4 regions of the Bradyrhizobium sp. S3.7.6 genome follow, and region 1 is predicted to be linked to each of the others. Evidence: riboswitches for the same ligand, from Rfam matches in the RefSeq annotation. Region 1 holds a riboswitch; each other region holds the start of a gene.
What was found. Region 1 has a riboswitch for cobalamin ahead of ACVJ5M_RS33535 (TonB-dependent receptor). Riboswitches for the same ligand answer to the same signal wherever they lie in the genome.

Region 2: linked by a shared signal. The riboswitch ahead of ACVJ5M_RS34950 (TonB-dependent receptor plug domain-containing protein) and the one ahead of ACVJ5M_RS33535 (TonB-dependent receptor) in region 1 are both predicted to bind cobalamin.
Region 3: linked by a shared signal. The riboswitch ahead of ACVJ5M_RS23370 (ribonucleoside-diphosphate reductase subunit alpha) and the one ahead of ACVJ5M_RS33535 (TonB-dependent receptor) in region 1 are both predicted to bind cobalamin.
Region 4: linked by a shared signal. The riboswitch ahead of ACVJ5M_RS23355 (TonB-dependent receptor domain-containing protein) and the one ahead of ACVJ5M_RS33535 (TonB-dependent receptor) in region 1 are both predicted to bind cobalamin.

Annotation. Positions count from the first base shown of each region.
Region 1 is NZ_JBSSEQ010000001.1:6,855,252-6,858,453, reverse strand. Features, by position in the region: gene cobT (nicotinate-nucleotide--dimethylbenzimidazole phosphoribosyltransferase) at 1-466, shown strand, start outside; gene ACVJ5M_RS33540 (histidine phosphatase family protein) at 473-1,045, opposite strand; cobalamin riboswitch at 1,117-1,318, shown strand; gene ACVJ5M_RS33535 (TonB-dependent receptor) at 1,436-3,202, shown strand, end outside.
Region 2 is NZ_JBSSEQ010000001.1:7,188,817-7,192,018, forward strand. Features, by position in the region: gene ACVJ5M_RS34935 (efflux RND transporter periplasmic adaptor subunit) at 1-301, opposite strand, end outside; gene ACVJ5M_RS34940 (FixH family protein) at 386-778, opposite strand; gene ACVJ5M_RS34945 (hypothetical protein) at 881-1,246, opposite strand; cobalamin riboswitch at 1,478-1,685, shown strand; gene ACVJ5M_RS34950 (TonB-dependent receptor plug domain-containing protein) at 1,886-3,046, shown strand; gene ACVJ5M_RS34955 (TonB-dependent receptor) at 3,128-3,202, shown strand, end outside.
Region 3 is NZ_JBSSEQ010000001.1:4,836,919-4,840,120, forward strand. Features, by position in the region: gene ACVJ5M_RS23360 (DUF6925 family protein) at 1-153, shown strand, start outside; gene ACVJ5M_RS23365 (hypothetical protein) at 214-792, shown strand; cobalamin riboswitch at 906-1,123, shown strand; gene ACVJ5M_RS23370 (ribonucleoside-diphosphate reductase subunit alpha) at 1,246-3,202, shown strand, end outside.
Region 4 is NZ_JBSSEQ010000001.1:4,832,805-4,836,006, forward strand. Features, by position in the region: gene ACVJ5M_RS23340 (hypothetical protein) at 1-21, shown strand, start outside; gene ACVJ5M_RS23345 (hypothetical protein) at 124-381, shown strand; gene ACVJ5M_RS23350 (hypothetical protein) at 494-715, shown strand; cobalamin riboswitch at 791-1,004, shown strand; gene ACVJ5M_RS23355 (TonB-dependent receptor domain-containing protein) at 1,119-3,202, shown strand, end outside.

The sequences.
Region 1 (3,202 bases):
GATCGCGGGCAGCGGTACCGGCGTCGATGCGGCCGGCCGTGCGCACAAGGCGCGCGTGATCGACGCTGCGATCGTGCGGCATGGCGTTGCAGGTGCTTCGCCGGAAAAGATCCTGTGCGCCGTCGGCGGCCTCGAAATCTCGGCGATCTGCGGCGCCATCATTGCGGCTGCACAAGCCCGCATTCCCGTGTTGATCGATGGCTTCATCGTATCCGTGGCCGCGTTGGCGGCGGTGCGGCTGAACCCGTCGTGCCAGCCATTCCTGCTGCCGTCGCATCAATCGGCGGAGCAGGGGCATCGGCTGGTGCTGCGCGCGCTGAACGTGCAGCCGTTGATCAGCCTCGATCTCAGGCTCGGCGAAGGATCGGGTGCCGCCATCGCGCTGCCGCTGGTGCGGCTCGCGTGCAGCCTTCACAACGGCATGGCGACCTTCGCGCAGGCCAACGTGCCGGATCGCCCGGCCTGATCCAGCTCAAGCCGCGCGCTGATTGACCGCGACGACGCGCCAGCCGGTGGCGAGCCGGTCGATCCGGGTCAGTGACAACGGATCGATCACGAAGCGCAGGGCCGCTTGTGGTGTCAGATCCAGAGCAATGCAGAGTGCGGCGCGGATCGTGCCGGAGTGCACGACGAGCGTTGCTGAGCCGGCGCCGATTTGCGCGAGACCCAGCCGGACGCGCGCGACCTGATCCTCAAAACTTTCGCCGCCCGGCGGCCGGCCGCGCGCCGGATTGCTCCAGAACTGCGCATAGGCCTCGCCGCCGGTCGCCGCGAGCTCGTCATGCCGCAGGCCGGTCCAGTCGCCAAAATCCTGCTCACTGAATTCGGGCACCAACGCGGGTTCGAGTCCCAGCGCGCGCGCCGTCTCAACCGTACGTCGCGCCGGGCTCGCCAAGCTCGCAGCATCTGGCGGAAGCCTCTGCCGCAACGCCTCCAGCTGCACGCGATCGCCGAGATCGGCGGGCGCGTCGGCTGCGTGGATCGTCCCTTTGGCGCCGTCGACGGGCGCATGCCGTATCAGCCAGAGGAAGGTCTCGCCTTCCATGCCTATCTCCAGGGAAGTTGGTCGCTGTGGTAATAACGTCGCACCGGCACATTGACTCTGTCTTGTCGGTAATCCTAGATGGCTTTGACGGTTTCCCCGAGTGGGGATGAAAAGGGAATGCGGTGCGGGGATTTTGTCCCCAATGCCGCGGCTGCCCCCGCAACTGTAAGCGGCGAATCTTGCGTCACGAGCCACTGGGTATCTCGGTCCCGGGAAGGCGATGCAAGGTACTGACCCGCGAGCCAGGAGACCTGCCGTCAGCCGTGGTCACACGCGAAGATGTCGGTCGGGGAGTACAGACATTCGGCTTCATCGGAAGGCTCATAAGCCGGAAGATGGGACCTTGGTTCGCGGTGACGTGCCACTGACGTCACACCGAGGTCCCGAACTGTGTCTTCCATTCGTCTTGTACGACCGCGTTGCTTCCTGCTCGCTTCCGCCGCGCTTACGTCATTTGCCACCCTCGATCTGCCTGCCGCCGTGGCGCAGCAGGCCCGCGAGCCGCTGCCGCCGGTCGAGGTGTCGCCCGCCCAATCCCGCAAACCGGCAAAGCCGGCGGCCCGGGACGCGCAGAGCCCACGCCGCGCAGCATCGCGCAGGCCAGCGGCCGCATCGGCCGCGGCCAAGCCCGTCGTGCCGACCGCGGCGGCGCAGACGCCGCTCAACACCAATGTGGTTGCCGAGAGCGCCTCGCGCCTCGGCCTGACCGTGCAGGAGACACCCGCGACCGTCGAAGTCATCTCGGCCGCGACCATGCGGGAGCAGGGCTATCGCACCGTGTCGGAGGTTGCGCAGGGCGCGGTCGGTGTCACCTCCGGCGACAATCCGGCCGAGCCCGCGGCTTTCTCCATGCGTGGCTTCACCAACAGCCAGATCAACATGCTCTACAACGGCATCAAGATCGGTCCGCAGAACATGACCTCGCGGATCACGGATACGGCCAATCTCGCAGCCGTGGAATTTTTGAAAGGTCCGGCCTCGCTGATGTCGGGCGAAGGTGCCGCCGGTGGCGCAATCAACTTGATCACGAAGCAGCCACACACCGGGCCGATCCGGAATGAAGCTGACTTTTCCTGGGATTCGCTCAACTCGTTCGGCGTCCATTACGGCTCGGGCGGCAGCACTAACGTGCAGGGGCTCGACTACCGCTTCGACATCAGCCGCGCCTCGCTCAATGGCTTTGCCGACGACACCAATACCAAGACGTTGGATGTGTCTGGCCAGCTCAATTACCGCATCTCCGACAGCCTCAAGATGTGGGGCGCGATCGAGTACCGGGAAGATCGCTCGAAGGCCTATTGGGGCGCACCGCTGGTACCGATCGCCTTCAGCGGCTCGCATGCGACGAGCGGCATTGTTTCGGGCAATTACGTCTCGAACTTCAACAAAACGAAGCTCGGTGCGATCACGATCGACGATCGTACCTTCAACACCAATTACAACGTTCTCGACAACCGCAACGTGGCACAAGAGGTGTGGCTGCGCGGCGGCTTCGAACTGAAGCTGGCGCCTGACCTGACGCTGAAAAGCCAAGCCTATGCCTATGGCGCGGAGCGTACCTGGTTCAACAACGAGATCGAGGCTTTCAATGCCAGTACGGGCCTGCCCAACTCGAACATGGTCGATCGCGAGCGCTTCTATGTTGCACATAGCCAACGCCTTGTCGGCAACATTACCGACCTGATTTGGGACGCTAATATCGCAGGCTTCGACAACCGCCTGGTCACGACACTTTCGTCCAGCTATCTCGATTTCGTCAGGCCAGGCGCGGCCAACTTCCCGGACGATTACGTCTCGCTCGTCAATCCCGACCGTGGCCTTTACGGCCTGCTCACGACGCAGCAACAGACCGCGCGCATCGACAACGAAGCGCTGTCGTTCGAGGACCGGCTGAAGCTCACGCGAACCTTCGCGCTGGTCGGCGGCCTGCGCGTCGAGCATATCGGGCTTGACCGCAACTCGACCGACTCCGCCGGGCTGGAAAAGGCGAACTTCCCGTTCTCGACGTCCTGGGTCCCGACGACGGGGCGTATCGGCTACACTTGGGAGGCCGTTCCGGGCCTGACCTTCTTCAGCCAGTATGCGACCGGCGCCGATATCTCGGCCAACAACATCTTCCTGCTCGGCCCGACCCAGCCGCTCGACCTGACCACCGCG
Region 2 (3,202 bases), 330 kb from region 1:
AGTAGAGGATTTTTCGCGGCGAAGCCGCTTGCGCCTTCGGTAGCGCCGGCGCGACGGCCGCTCCATCGTCGTCGTAGACCGGCAGATAGTCCCGCCCGCGGTCGTCCTTCTTCGGACCCGCAGACCAGAGCGACGCGCCGCTTGGATCGCGGTAGTAGAGCGGAGTTCGCTCCGCGGCGGCCGCAGCCGATGATATGTCGGCCTCAGCGAGCCAGCCCGCACCGTTCGAATGCCAGTAGTAGCCGGCCAGGACCAGGCCGCCGCCCAGCGCAAGTGCCGTCAGGAGACGCAGCGTTTTCATGTCGTGTATCCGCGCACCCGGGAGCGCGCGTCCGTGTGAAGGAAAAGGGGGAATGTCGGGCGCTGCCGGGCAGCGCCCGAACGCTCACTTGACCGCCGTGACGATCACCTTGCCGGTGACGGTCTCCGGTTCGCCCTGCACCTTCACGGACAGCGTCATCTGGTAGCGGCCAGCCATCGGCAGGTCCGTCTTGAAGGCGTACACACCAGGCTCCCTGGACGGCAGCGGCGCGACCGCCGATTCCATCTCGGCCATCCCGTCCGGGGCCATGTCGAGGCGGGTCTTGAAGATGACTGCGTCCGGTATCGGCTTGCCGGACTGCTTGTTCGTCAGGCGAACGGCGAGCGTGACGTCTTCGCCCTTCCTCATCTGCGGAGTGACGGGCTCGAAGGCGTAGTCGCCCGCGCCCGCCATCGCGGCTGAAGCGGCAAGCGAAAGGGTGGCGGCGAGAGCCGCGGTGCGGATTTTGGAAAGCATTGTCTTGTCCTCATGAATTGATCTTTCGCCGTGGCGCGTGAAGCGCGCACGTCAGTCGTCGTCGCGAGCAGGCATGCCGCTCGCGTCTCGGGCTTTGCGAGATCAGATTCGAGGAGGTCGGAAAGGAGGACTGCCGCCGCGGAAGGAAACGACCTGATCCGGGGGAATAGCCAACGTGCTGGCCATGACGGCGAGACGCTCGAACGCCACGGGCCTGACATCACCGAGCGCGATGATCCCACCGACGCAGCAGAAGCCCATCCCGCACTTGTAGCCGCCGCTATGGGAGCCTGTTCCCTTCATGTCGGGACAACAATCGTCCATCGACATGTCGGCGTCGCCGCTCATGTGCATGGCCGTCTGCATGCCATCCGACGACATTGCGAGGTTCGCCGCGGACGCGCCAACCGGCAGCATCGCCAAGGATATGGCGATGGCGACTGCCAGGATGGTACGGACGAACTGCATCAATATCGACTTACTTTGTCAGGCCGGAACTCGGCCTCAGTAGCATATTCGGGCACCAAAGGCAGTCATTGATCGTGGTCAAGCGTTCGTTACCCAGGCTGGTCCGGAGGCCGGGTTGGACGTTTCGACGCGGTCCTTCGGACTATCGTGCAAAACAGCAACACAAGGCCACCATCGACCGACCAGCCCGTCCAGCAGCCCGCGCGGATGTTGACGCGCTCATCCCCTGATGCCAGTTTCGTGATCGGTAGTGTCCGCAAGGACTCTTCAAGGGAATGCGGTGCGTCCACCTCAGTGGGCAATTCCGCGGCTGCCCCCGCAACTGTAGGCGGATAGTCGACGACCAAACAAACCACTGGAGCCCCGCTTGGGCCTCTGGGAAGGTGGTCGAAGGCGATGACCCGCGAGCCAGGAAACCTGCTGCCAGCCATGGTCACGCGCGAACGCATTGGGCGGGGTGCCCTGATGTCGGACAAGTAGCCGGTGCATCCGCCGCCTGGGGCGAAGGTGGATGACTAAGGCAACCGCGGTGACGGTTTGTTTGCGTCGCCGCAGAGCGTTGTTGTGCAACATTTTCATTTCCGTGCTGGCGCAAGGCCAGCGTTATCGCGTGCTTTCCTGATTACTCTGCTCTCGTCGGTGTCCTTGTCGTCCGCGGCGCTCGCGCAAAGCGCGGCGCAGGACAACCGCTCCCGGGAGGTCGGCCCGGTGATCGTGTCGCCGCCTGCGCCGCGACAGGCTCCTGCCGTCAGCCCCGGCACTCAGAAGCAGCGCGCCGCCCGGCGCGCCGCGGGACGCAATCGTGGCGCCCCTGCTGTCGCCGTTCCGGCCACGCAAGCTCCGAGCGGCCCGGTGCAGACGCCGCTCAACACGGCAGCCGTCACCGATGTCGGCTCCCGGCTCGGCATCACGGCGCGCGAGATGCCGGCGACCGTCGAGGTCATCAGTCAGCGGACGATGCAGGACCTGGGCATCCGGACCACGACCGACGTCGCCAAGGCTGCAGTCGGCGTCACCGGCGGCGATGCGCCCGGCGCGCCCGCCATCTTCTCGATGCGTGGCTTTTCCGGCGACCAGATCTCCACGCTCTACAACGGCATCCCGATCGGGCCGTCGACCATGACCGGCCGTCCCATGGACGTGGCTGGCCTCCAGCAGGTCGAGATCATCAAGGGACCGGACTCGCTGGTGGCGGGCCTCGGTGCGACCGGCGGCGCCATCAACTACGTGAACAAGGCGCCGCACACCGGACCAATCGTCAACGACGCCTTCACCTCCTACGATTCCTTCAACGGCTATCGCGCCGGTTACGGATCGGGCGGCAGCACGCTGATCAACGGCCTCGACTACCGCTTCGATATCAGCCATTTCAACAACAAGGGCTTTATCGACGACACCTATTCGAAGCTCAGCAACGTCTCGGGCCAGCTGAACTATCGCGTCAACGAGAACCTGAAGATCTGGGGCGCAACCGAATACAGGCAGGACAACGACCGCTTCTACTGGGGGACGCCGCTGGTGCCGGCGAACGCGCCGGGCATCGTGCCGACGTACGGCATCGTGTCCGGCGTCTGGAGCAACTATTACCTCGGCGGCGGCACGCCGGTCCCGGTCACCATCGACGCGCGCACGCTGACCACGAACTACAACGTGCTCGACAATCACAGCGGCGCCAACGAGCTCTGGCTGCGCAGCGGCTTTCAATGGGACATCACCAACAACATCTCGCTGAAAAGCCAAGTCTACGGCTATGACGCCCACCGGCACTGGTTCAACAACGAGATCTCGTCGTTCGACTAGACCGTAGGCAATTTCGCAGGCGCGCAGAGCATCTACCGCGAGCGCCTGGCGCTCGATCACGCGCAGCGGCTCTACGGCAACATCACCGACCTCACCGTCAATTCCAACGTCGCCGGAATGGACAATCGCTTCGTCGCCACCGTGGCGGCGAGCAGC
Region 3 (3,202 bases), 2.0 Mb from region 1:
CCGCCCGATCGCACGGCGCGCGCCACTGTTCGCGTGGCCTTGCGCCAATTGGCGGCCATGGAGCCGCACACCGCGACACTCGCCGCCTGGCTTGCCGCCTACGACCGTCGCGATCCAGCCGAGACTGAAGATCCCATGGAGGCTCTTCACTGAGTCAGACGTGATGCCGCGTTCCAACAAAATGTGCTACAAATCCCATAAGGAGATCGTTCCATGACTGTCACCATCCTGCCGCCCCACGCCGACCGTTTCCGCCTTCATCCGGTCACCTCGCGCCTTGCGCCGATGTTCTGCTTTGCGCTGCTGACGGTGTCATGCGCGCTCGCGAGCTTCGCGCTTGCCTGCGCGACGCCGTTTGCGGCGTTCGCCGTCGTCGCCGCCGCGATGCTGCCGATGCGTCCGGCGCTGCTCGTCGTCACCGGCGCCTGGCTCGTGAACCAGACCATCGGCTTCGGCGTGCTGCACTATCCCATCGATGGCAGCACCATCGCCTGGGGCTTTGTCATCGGTGCTGCCGCGTTGCTGTCGACGGCAGCGGCATCGACCGTTCTCCGCCTGCTGCCGCAGGGCCGCACGCCGCTGATGCTGGCCATCGCGCTCGTCGCCGCCTACGCCGCCTATGAGCTCGCGCTGCTTGCCGCGACGCCGTTCCTTGGCGGAGAGGGCGCGTTCACTGCGGCCATCGTGACGCGCATCGGGCTGACCAGCGCCGTCTGGCTCGCCGGCCTCGTCGCCGCCTGCGAGATCGTCCGCCTGGTCGATCCGTTCGGGCGCGCGATGCGGAACGCGTAATGCTGGATGTGCGTCATCCCAAGGGTTGCGCGAGCCCGGCGGGAATTCCCGCATTCCACAGGGAACAGGGCTCATGACCCGCAACGAATCGTTGACACCCGGCTGCATATGTCACCACATGTGGGCGTCACGGTTCCGCTGGATCGCAAGATTTAGTGGCTAAGAGGGAAGCCGGTGAACCGCGTGAGAGCGTGGAATTCCGGCGCTGCCCCCGCAACTGTCAGCAGCGAGCTGCTTCCGAACAATCGTCACTGGTGCCTTTCGCGCCGGGAAGACGGGAAGTGGGCGACGACCTGCGAGCCAGGAGACCTGCCGCGACGATCTGAACGTCCACGGGCGGGGTGTCCGGCGGTCGCTTGCATGCACCGCCCGGCAACTCTGCCGCCGGCGTTTCTGCAGCGTCCTTCCTTACAGCCCCGTTCAAACACAACGCGCGCATCACGGGGCCCATTGATGTCACTGAACCTGCACGACGCGGACACCGCTTCCGCACCCATCGTTCATTTGCGTCCACAATCGCTTGCGCTTGCTTCGAGCGAGCCGGCGATGCAGATCATCCGTCGCAACGGCAAGGTCTCGCCGTTCGATTCCGCCAAGATCGCGGTCGCCATGACCAAGGCTTTCCTTGCGGTCGAAGGCACCAGCGCGGTCGCCTCGCGCCGCGTCCATGAGAGCGTGGAGCAGCTGACGGCCGAAGTCGTCACTGCGTTGATGCGGCGGGCAGGCGAGGGACGCACCTTCCATATCGAGGACGTGCAGGACCAGGTCGAGCTCGCCTTGATGCGGAGCGAGCACCACAAGGTCGCACGCGCCTATGTGCTGTACCGCGAGGAGCGGTCGCGCCAGCGCGCCGAGGAGGCGGCCGCGGAAGCGACGCCCGCTGTCGCGCCGGCACTTCATGTCACGCTCGCCGACGGTTCGCGCGTTGGTCTCGACACCAAGCGGCTCGCGCTGATTATCGGCGAAGCCTGCGCCGGCCTCGACGGCGTTTCCGCGGCACCCGTGCTCACCGAGACCACCCGCAATCTCTACGACGGCATCAGCCAGGACGAACTGGCACTGGCCTCGATCATGGCCGCGCGCACGCTGGTCGAGCAGGAGCCGAACTACGCCTATGTCAGCGCGCGCCTGCTGCTGGACAAGCTGCGCGGCGAGGTGCTGTCCTACGTCCATGGCGTGCCGACGTCCGCCTCGCAGGCCGACATGACGATGCGCTACGTCGAATATTTCCCGGCCTATCTGAAGACCGGCATCGCTGCCGAACTGCTCGATCCTGAACTGGCCCGCTTCGACCTCGGCCGGATCGCGGCTGCACTCAAGCCCGAGCGCGACCTGAACTTCCAGTTCCTCGGGCTTCAGACGCTCTACGACCGCTACTTCCTGCACGTCCGAGGCAAGCGGATCGAATTGCCGCAGGCCTTCTTCATGCGCGTAGCGATGGGTCTTGCGGTTCGCGAGATCGACCGAGAGGCCAAGTCGATCGAGTTCTACGATCTGCTGTCATCGTTTGACTTCATGGCCTCGACGCCGACGCTGTTCAATTCGGGTACGCTGCGTCCGCAATTGTCGTCCTGCTTCCTCACGACGGTGTCCGACGACCTGGACGGCATCTTCAAGTCGATCAAGGACAACGCACTGCTGGCAAAATATTCCGGCGGCCTTGGCAACGACTGGACGCCGGTGCGTGGTCTCGGCGCCCACATCAAGGGCACCAACGGCGAGAGCCAGGGCATCATCCCGTTCCTGAAGGTTGCCAACGACACCGCGATTGCCGTCAACCAGGGCGGCAAGCGCAAGGGCGCGGTCTGCGCCTATCTGGAGACCTGGCACGTCGACATCGAGGAATTCCTCGACCTGCGCAAGAACACCGGCGACGACCGCCGCCGCACCCACGACATGAACACCGCCAATTGGGTGCCGGACCTGTTCATGCAGCGCGTCGATGCCGATGGCGAATGGACGCTGTTCTCGCCTGACGAGACGCCCGATTTGCACGATCTCTATGGCGAGGCGTTCAAGACGGCTTACGAGGCCTATGAGGCCAGGGCGAAAGCCGGCGGCATGCGCGTCTTCAAGACCGTGCGTGCGAGCGACCTCTGGCGTCGCATGCTGACCATGCTGTTCGAGACCGGTCATCCCTGGATCACCTTCAAGGACCCCTGCAATCTGCGTTCGCCGCAACGCCACGTGGGCGTGATCCATTCCTCGAACCTCTGCACCGAGATCACGCTCAACACCTCGGCCGACGAGGTCGCGGTCTGCAATCTCGGCTCCATCAACATGCTCAACCATGTCGGGCCCGATGGTGTCGACCAGGCCAAGCTGAAGCGGACGGTGACCACCGCCGTCCGGATGCTCGACAACGTCATCGACATCAATTTCTACACGATCCCCGAAGCGCGCCGCTCCA
Region 4 (3,202 bases), 2.0 Mb from region 1:
ACCCTCAAGGGTGCCCACTGAGCGGCGGCGCTGGCTGGAGCTAGCGCTGAGGGTGCTCGGGCACCGGAACGATTCACATGGGTTAGTCATTGAAGCGGCAGGCAGGACGCGGAGTCCTATGGAATGGGTATGCTCGATCCCGGTCGGTTCCTGGTGTCGTGCTCGCATTGCGATGCAAGCCCGATGGCGGCCAACGTCAAACGTTCGAGCTGGTCTTCGTCGCCGCACGAGGTCCGCTTCGTATGCCCGCGCTGTCGCTGCGAGGAGACCGCCATCATCTCGGCCTCCGGTGAGCTGACCCCGATCCGACGCATCGACGCTCCGCTGCGCGACGTCACCGCGGCCTGGGCTCAGGCCCAGCGGCCAAGAGGTCGGGCGTAGCCCGCCCGTCACAGGGCCAAGAGGGCGGGCGTAGTCAGCTCTGCGCAAGTTTTGGAACCCGGCCTACGCCGACGCGTTTCCGCTCCGACATCAACGCATCGAGGCCCTGCGAATGATCAGCGAGCATTTCGACACCCGCACCCGGATCAACATGAAGCTGGCGCTGGATCGGGTCTGCCGCAATCGCCCGGTCGGCGAGGACCATTGCTTTCGCAGGTCCGTTGCCGAGAACATCATCCGCTGCGCGCTCACGGGCCGCACCGGCATCGGCCAACTCGTCGATGCCGGCGAGCGGGCGATGATCAGGACGCGTTCGGAGCGGGAGCCGGCCTGATTGCGCCAGCTCAATCTCCGGTGCGGTGCTTTGACCGCCATGCAACCGGCCGATTGACTCTCCGCTTGCCTGCCCCCTAGATTGGTCGGTGACGGTTCTCCTCACGGAGATCAAAAGGGAACGTGGTGCGAGGTTTTCCCGATACCGGGATATTCTCAACGCCACGGCTGCCCCCGCAACTGTAAGCGGTGAATCTTTCGTCATATGCCACTGGGAATCTCGGTCCTGGGAAGGCGACGTAAGGTAACGACCCGCGAGCCAGGAGACCTGCCGTCAGCCGTGGTCACACGCGAAGATGTCGGTCGGGGAGTACAGACATTAGCTTCACCGGAGCAATCGAACGCTCCGCCGTGAAACCTCGTTCGCTGTGACGTGCCACTGACGTCATACCGAGGTTACAAGAGTGTCCCGTAATGTCTTTGCCGCCAGGCGCTTCCGCGCCGGCCTTGTCGCGTTCGTTTCCCTGTATTCGCTCGATCTGTCCATTGCCCAGGCCCAGCAGTCGGCATCGCCCGATCTGCTGCCGCCGGTCGAGGTCGCGCCGACCGAGCGTCCGGCCAAGCCGCGAGCCGCGCGGCCTGCGCCCGACCAGCCCGAGCAGCGGCGCGTCGCTCGGGTGCCGAAGCCCGGGCTGGTGCCGGCGTCGCCCCCGGTTGCCGGGGTATCCGCCGCCAACCTGTTTCCGACGGTCGTCGTCAGTCCGACGGGTATCGTCACTCCGACCAATCTGGTTGCGAGCTCGGTGACGGTTCTGACCGCCAGAGACATGGAGCGCGATCAGCGCCGGACCGCATCCGATGCACTGAGCGCGGTTCCCGGCCTCAACCTCGTGCAGACCGGCGGCCCCGGCGGACAGACGTCGATCTTCATGCGCGGAACGAATTCCAACCACACCAAGGTCCTGATCGACGGCATCGACGTCAGCGATCCCAGCAACCCGAACCGTTCGTTTGATTTCGGCCAGTTGCTCACCTCCGACATTCAGCAGATCGAAGTCCTGCGCGGTCCGCAGGGCGGTCTCTACGGCGCAGACGCGCTGGGTGGCGTGATCTCCATCGTGACGAAGAAGGGTGACGGTCCCGCCCGCGCGACCGGCTCGGTCGAGGGAGGCTCGTTCGGAACGTTCAACCAGACCGCAGGCCTGAGCGGTTCACAGGACCACTTCAACTATGCCTTCAACGTTGCGCATTTCCACGCGAACGACGTGCCGGTGACACCGGTCGAATTGCTGCCGCCGGGGCAGAAGGCGATCGGCAACTATTACGACAATATGACCTATTCGACGAAGCTTGGCGTCGAATTGAGCGAAAACCTGACGCTCAATAGCGTGGCGCGGTACACCGACGCCACCCTGCGCTTTACCGGAGACACCTTCGATCCCGTCACATCCGCGAGCTTTCCCGCGGCCGCGCAAAGCACGCAGACGGTGCACCAGCTCTTCACGCGCGGGGAGGCGGTCTGGTCCGCTCTCGACGACCGGATGAAGAGCTATTTCGGCGTCAACTACACCAATCACTGGAACTACAACATCTCGCCCGGCGACGCGATGGCCACGATCACGACCGGCGACCGCGTCAAGTATGATTGGCACACCACGACCCAGCTCGCGCCCAACAACAATGTCATCATTGGCGCGGAGCATGAGACCGAAACACTGCAAACGGCGACGGTTTCGGCGCAAAACGTCAACAAGGCCGGATATATGGAGCTGCAGTCCCAGTTCCGGGATCGCATCTTCTTCACGGCCAATGTCCGGCAGGACGACAACGAGCGGTTTGGAGAGCATCCGACCTTTCGTCTGGCGTCTGCCGTGATCGTGCCGGTCACGGATACGAAGTTCAAGGGAAGCTACGGCACGGGGTTCAAGGCGCCGACGCTCAACCAGCTTTACGTCAGCTTTCCCGCGTTCTTCTTCTTTGCAAATCCCAACCTCAGGCCGGAGGAAAGCGTCGGGTACGACGCCGGCTTCGAGCAACCCTTGTTTGGCGATCGCGTTCGCTTCGGGTCGACCTACTTCCGCAACAACATCACGGACCTGATCCAGAGCACGTTCGATCCCGTGACATTCACGAGCACCAACACCAATATCGGCAAGGCGATCACGGAGGGCACGGAGAGCTTCGTCGCGGCTGCGATCACGGACCGGCTTCGCGTTCGTGCCGACTACACTTTTACCCGCGCGGTCGATGCGACGGCGGGACTGGAGCTGCTGAGGCGTCCGAAGGAGAAGTGGAGCGCAAATGTCATCTGGAATCCGATCGATCCACTGACACTTTCCGCAACCGTGTTGCACGTCGGGAGTTTCGTCGATGGTAACCGCGACTTCAGCATTCCGCGTCTGCTGGCTCCGGCCTACACCGTCGTCAACGTCGCAGCCGAATATCTGGTCACCGACCAGGTGAAGGTGTTTGGCCGGGTCGATAATCTCGCCAATGTGCACTATCAAAATCCGACCGGCTTTCTGCAGCCGGGACTGGGCGTCTATGG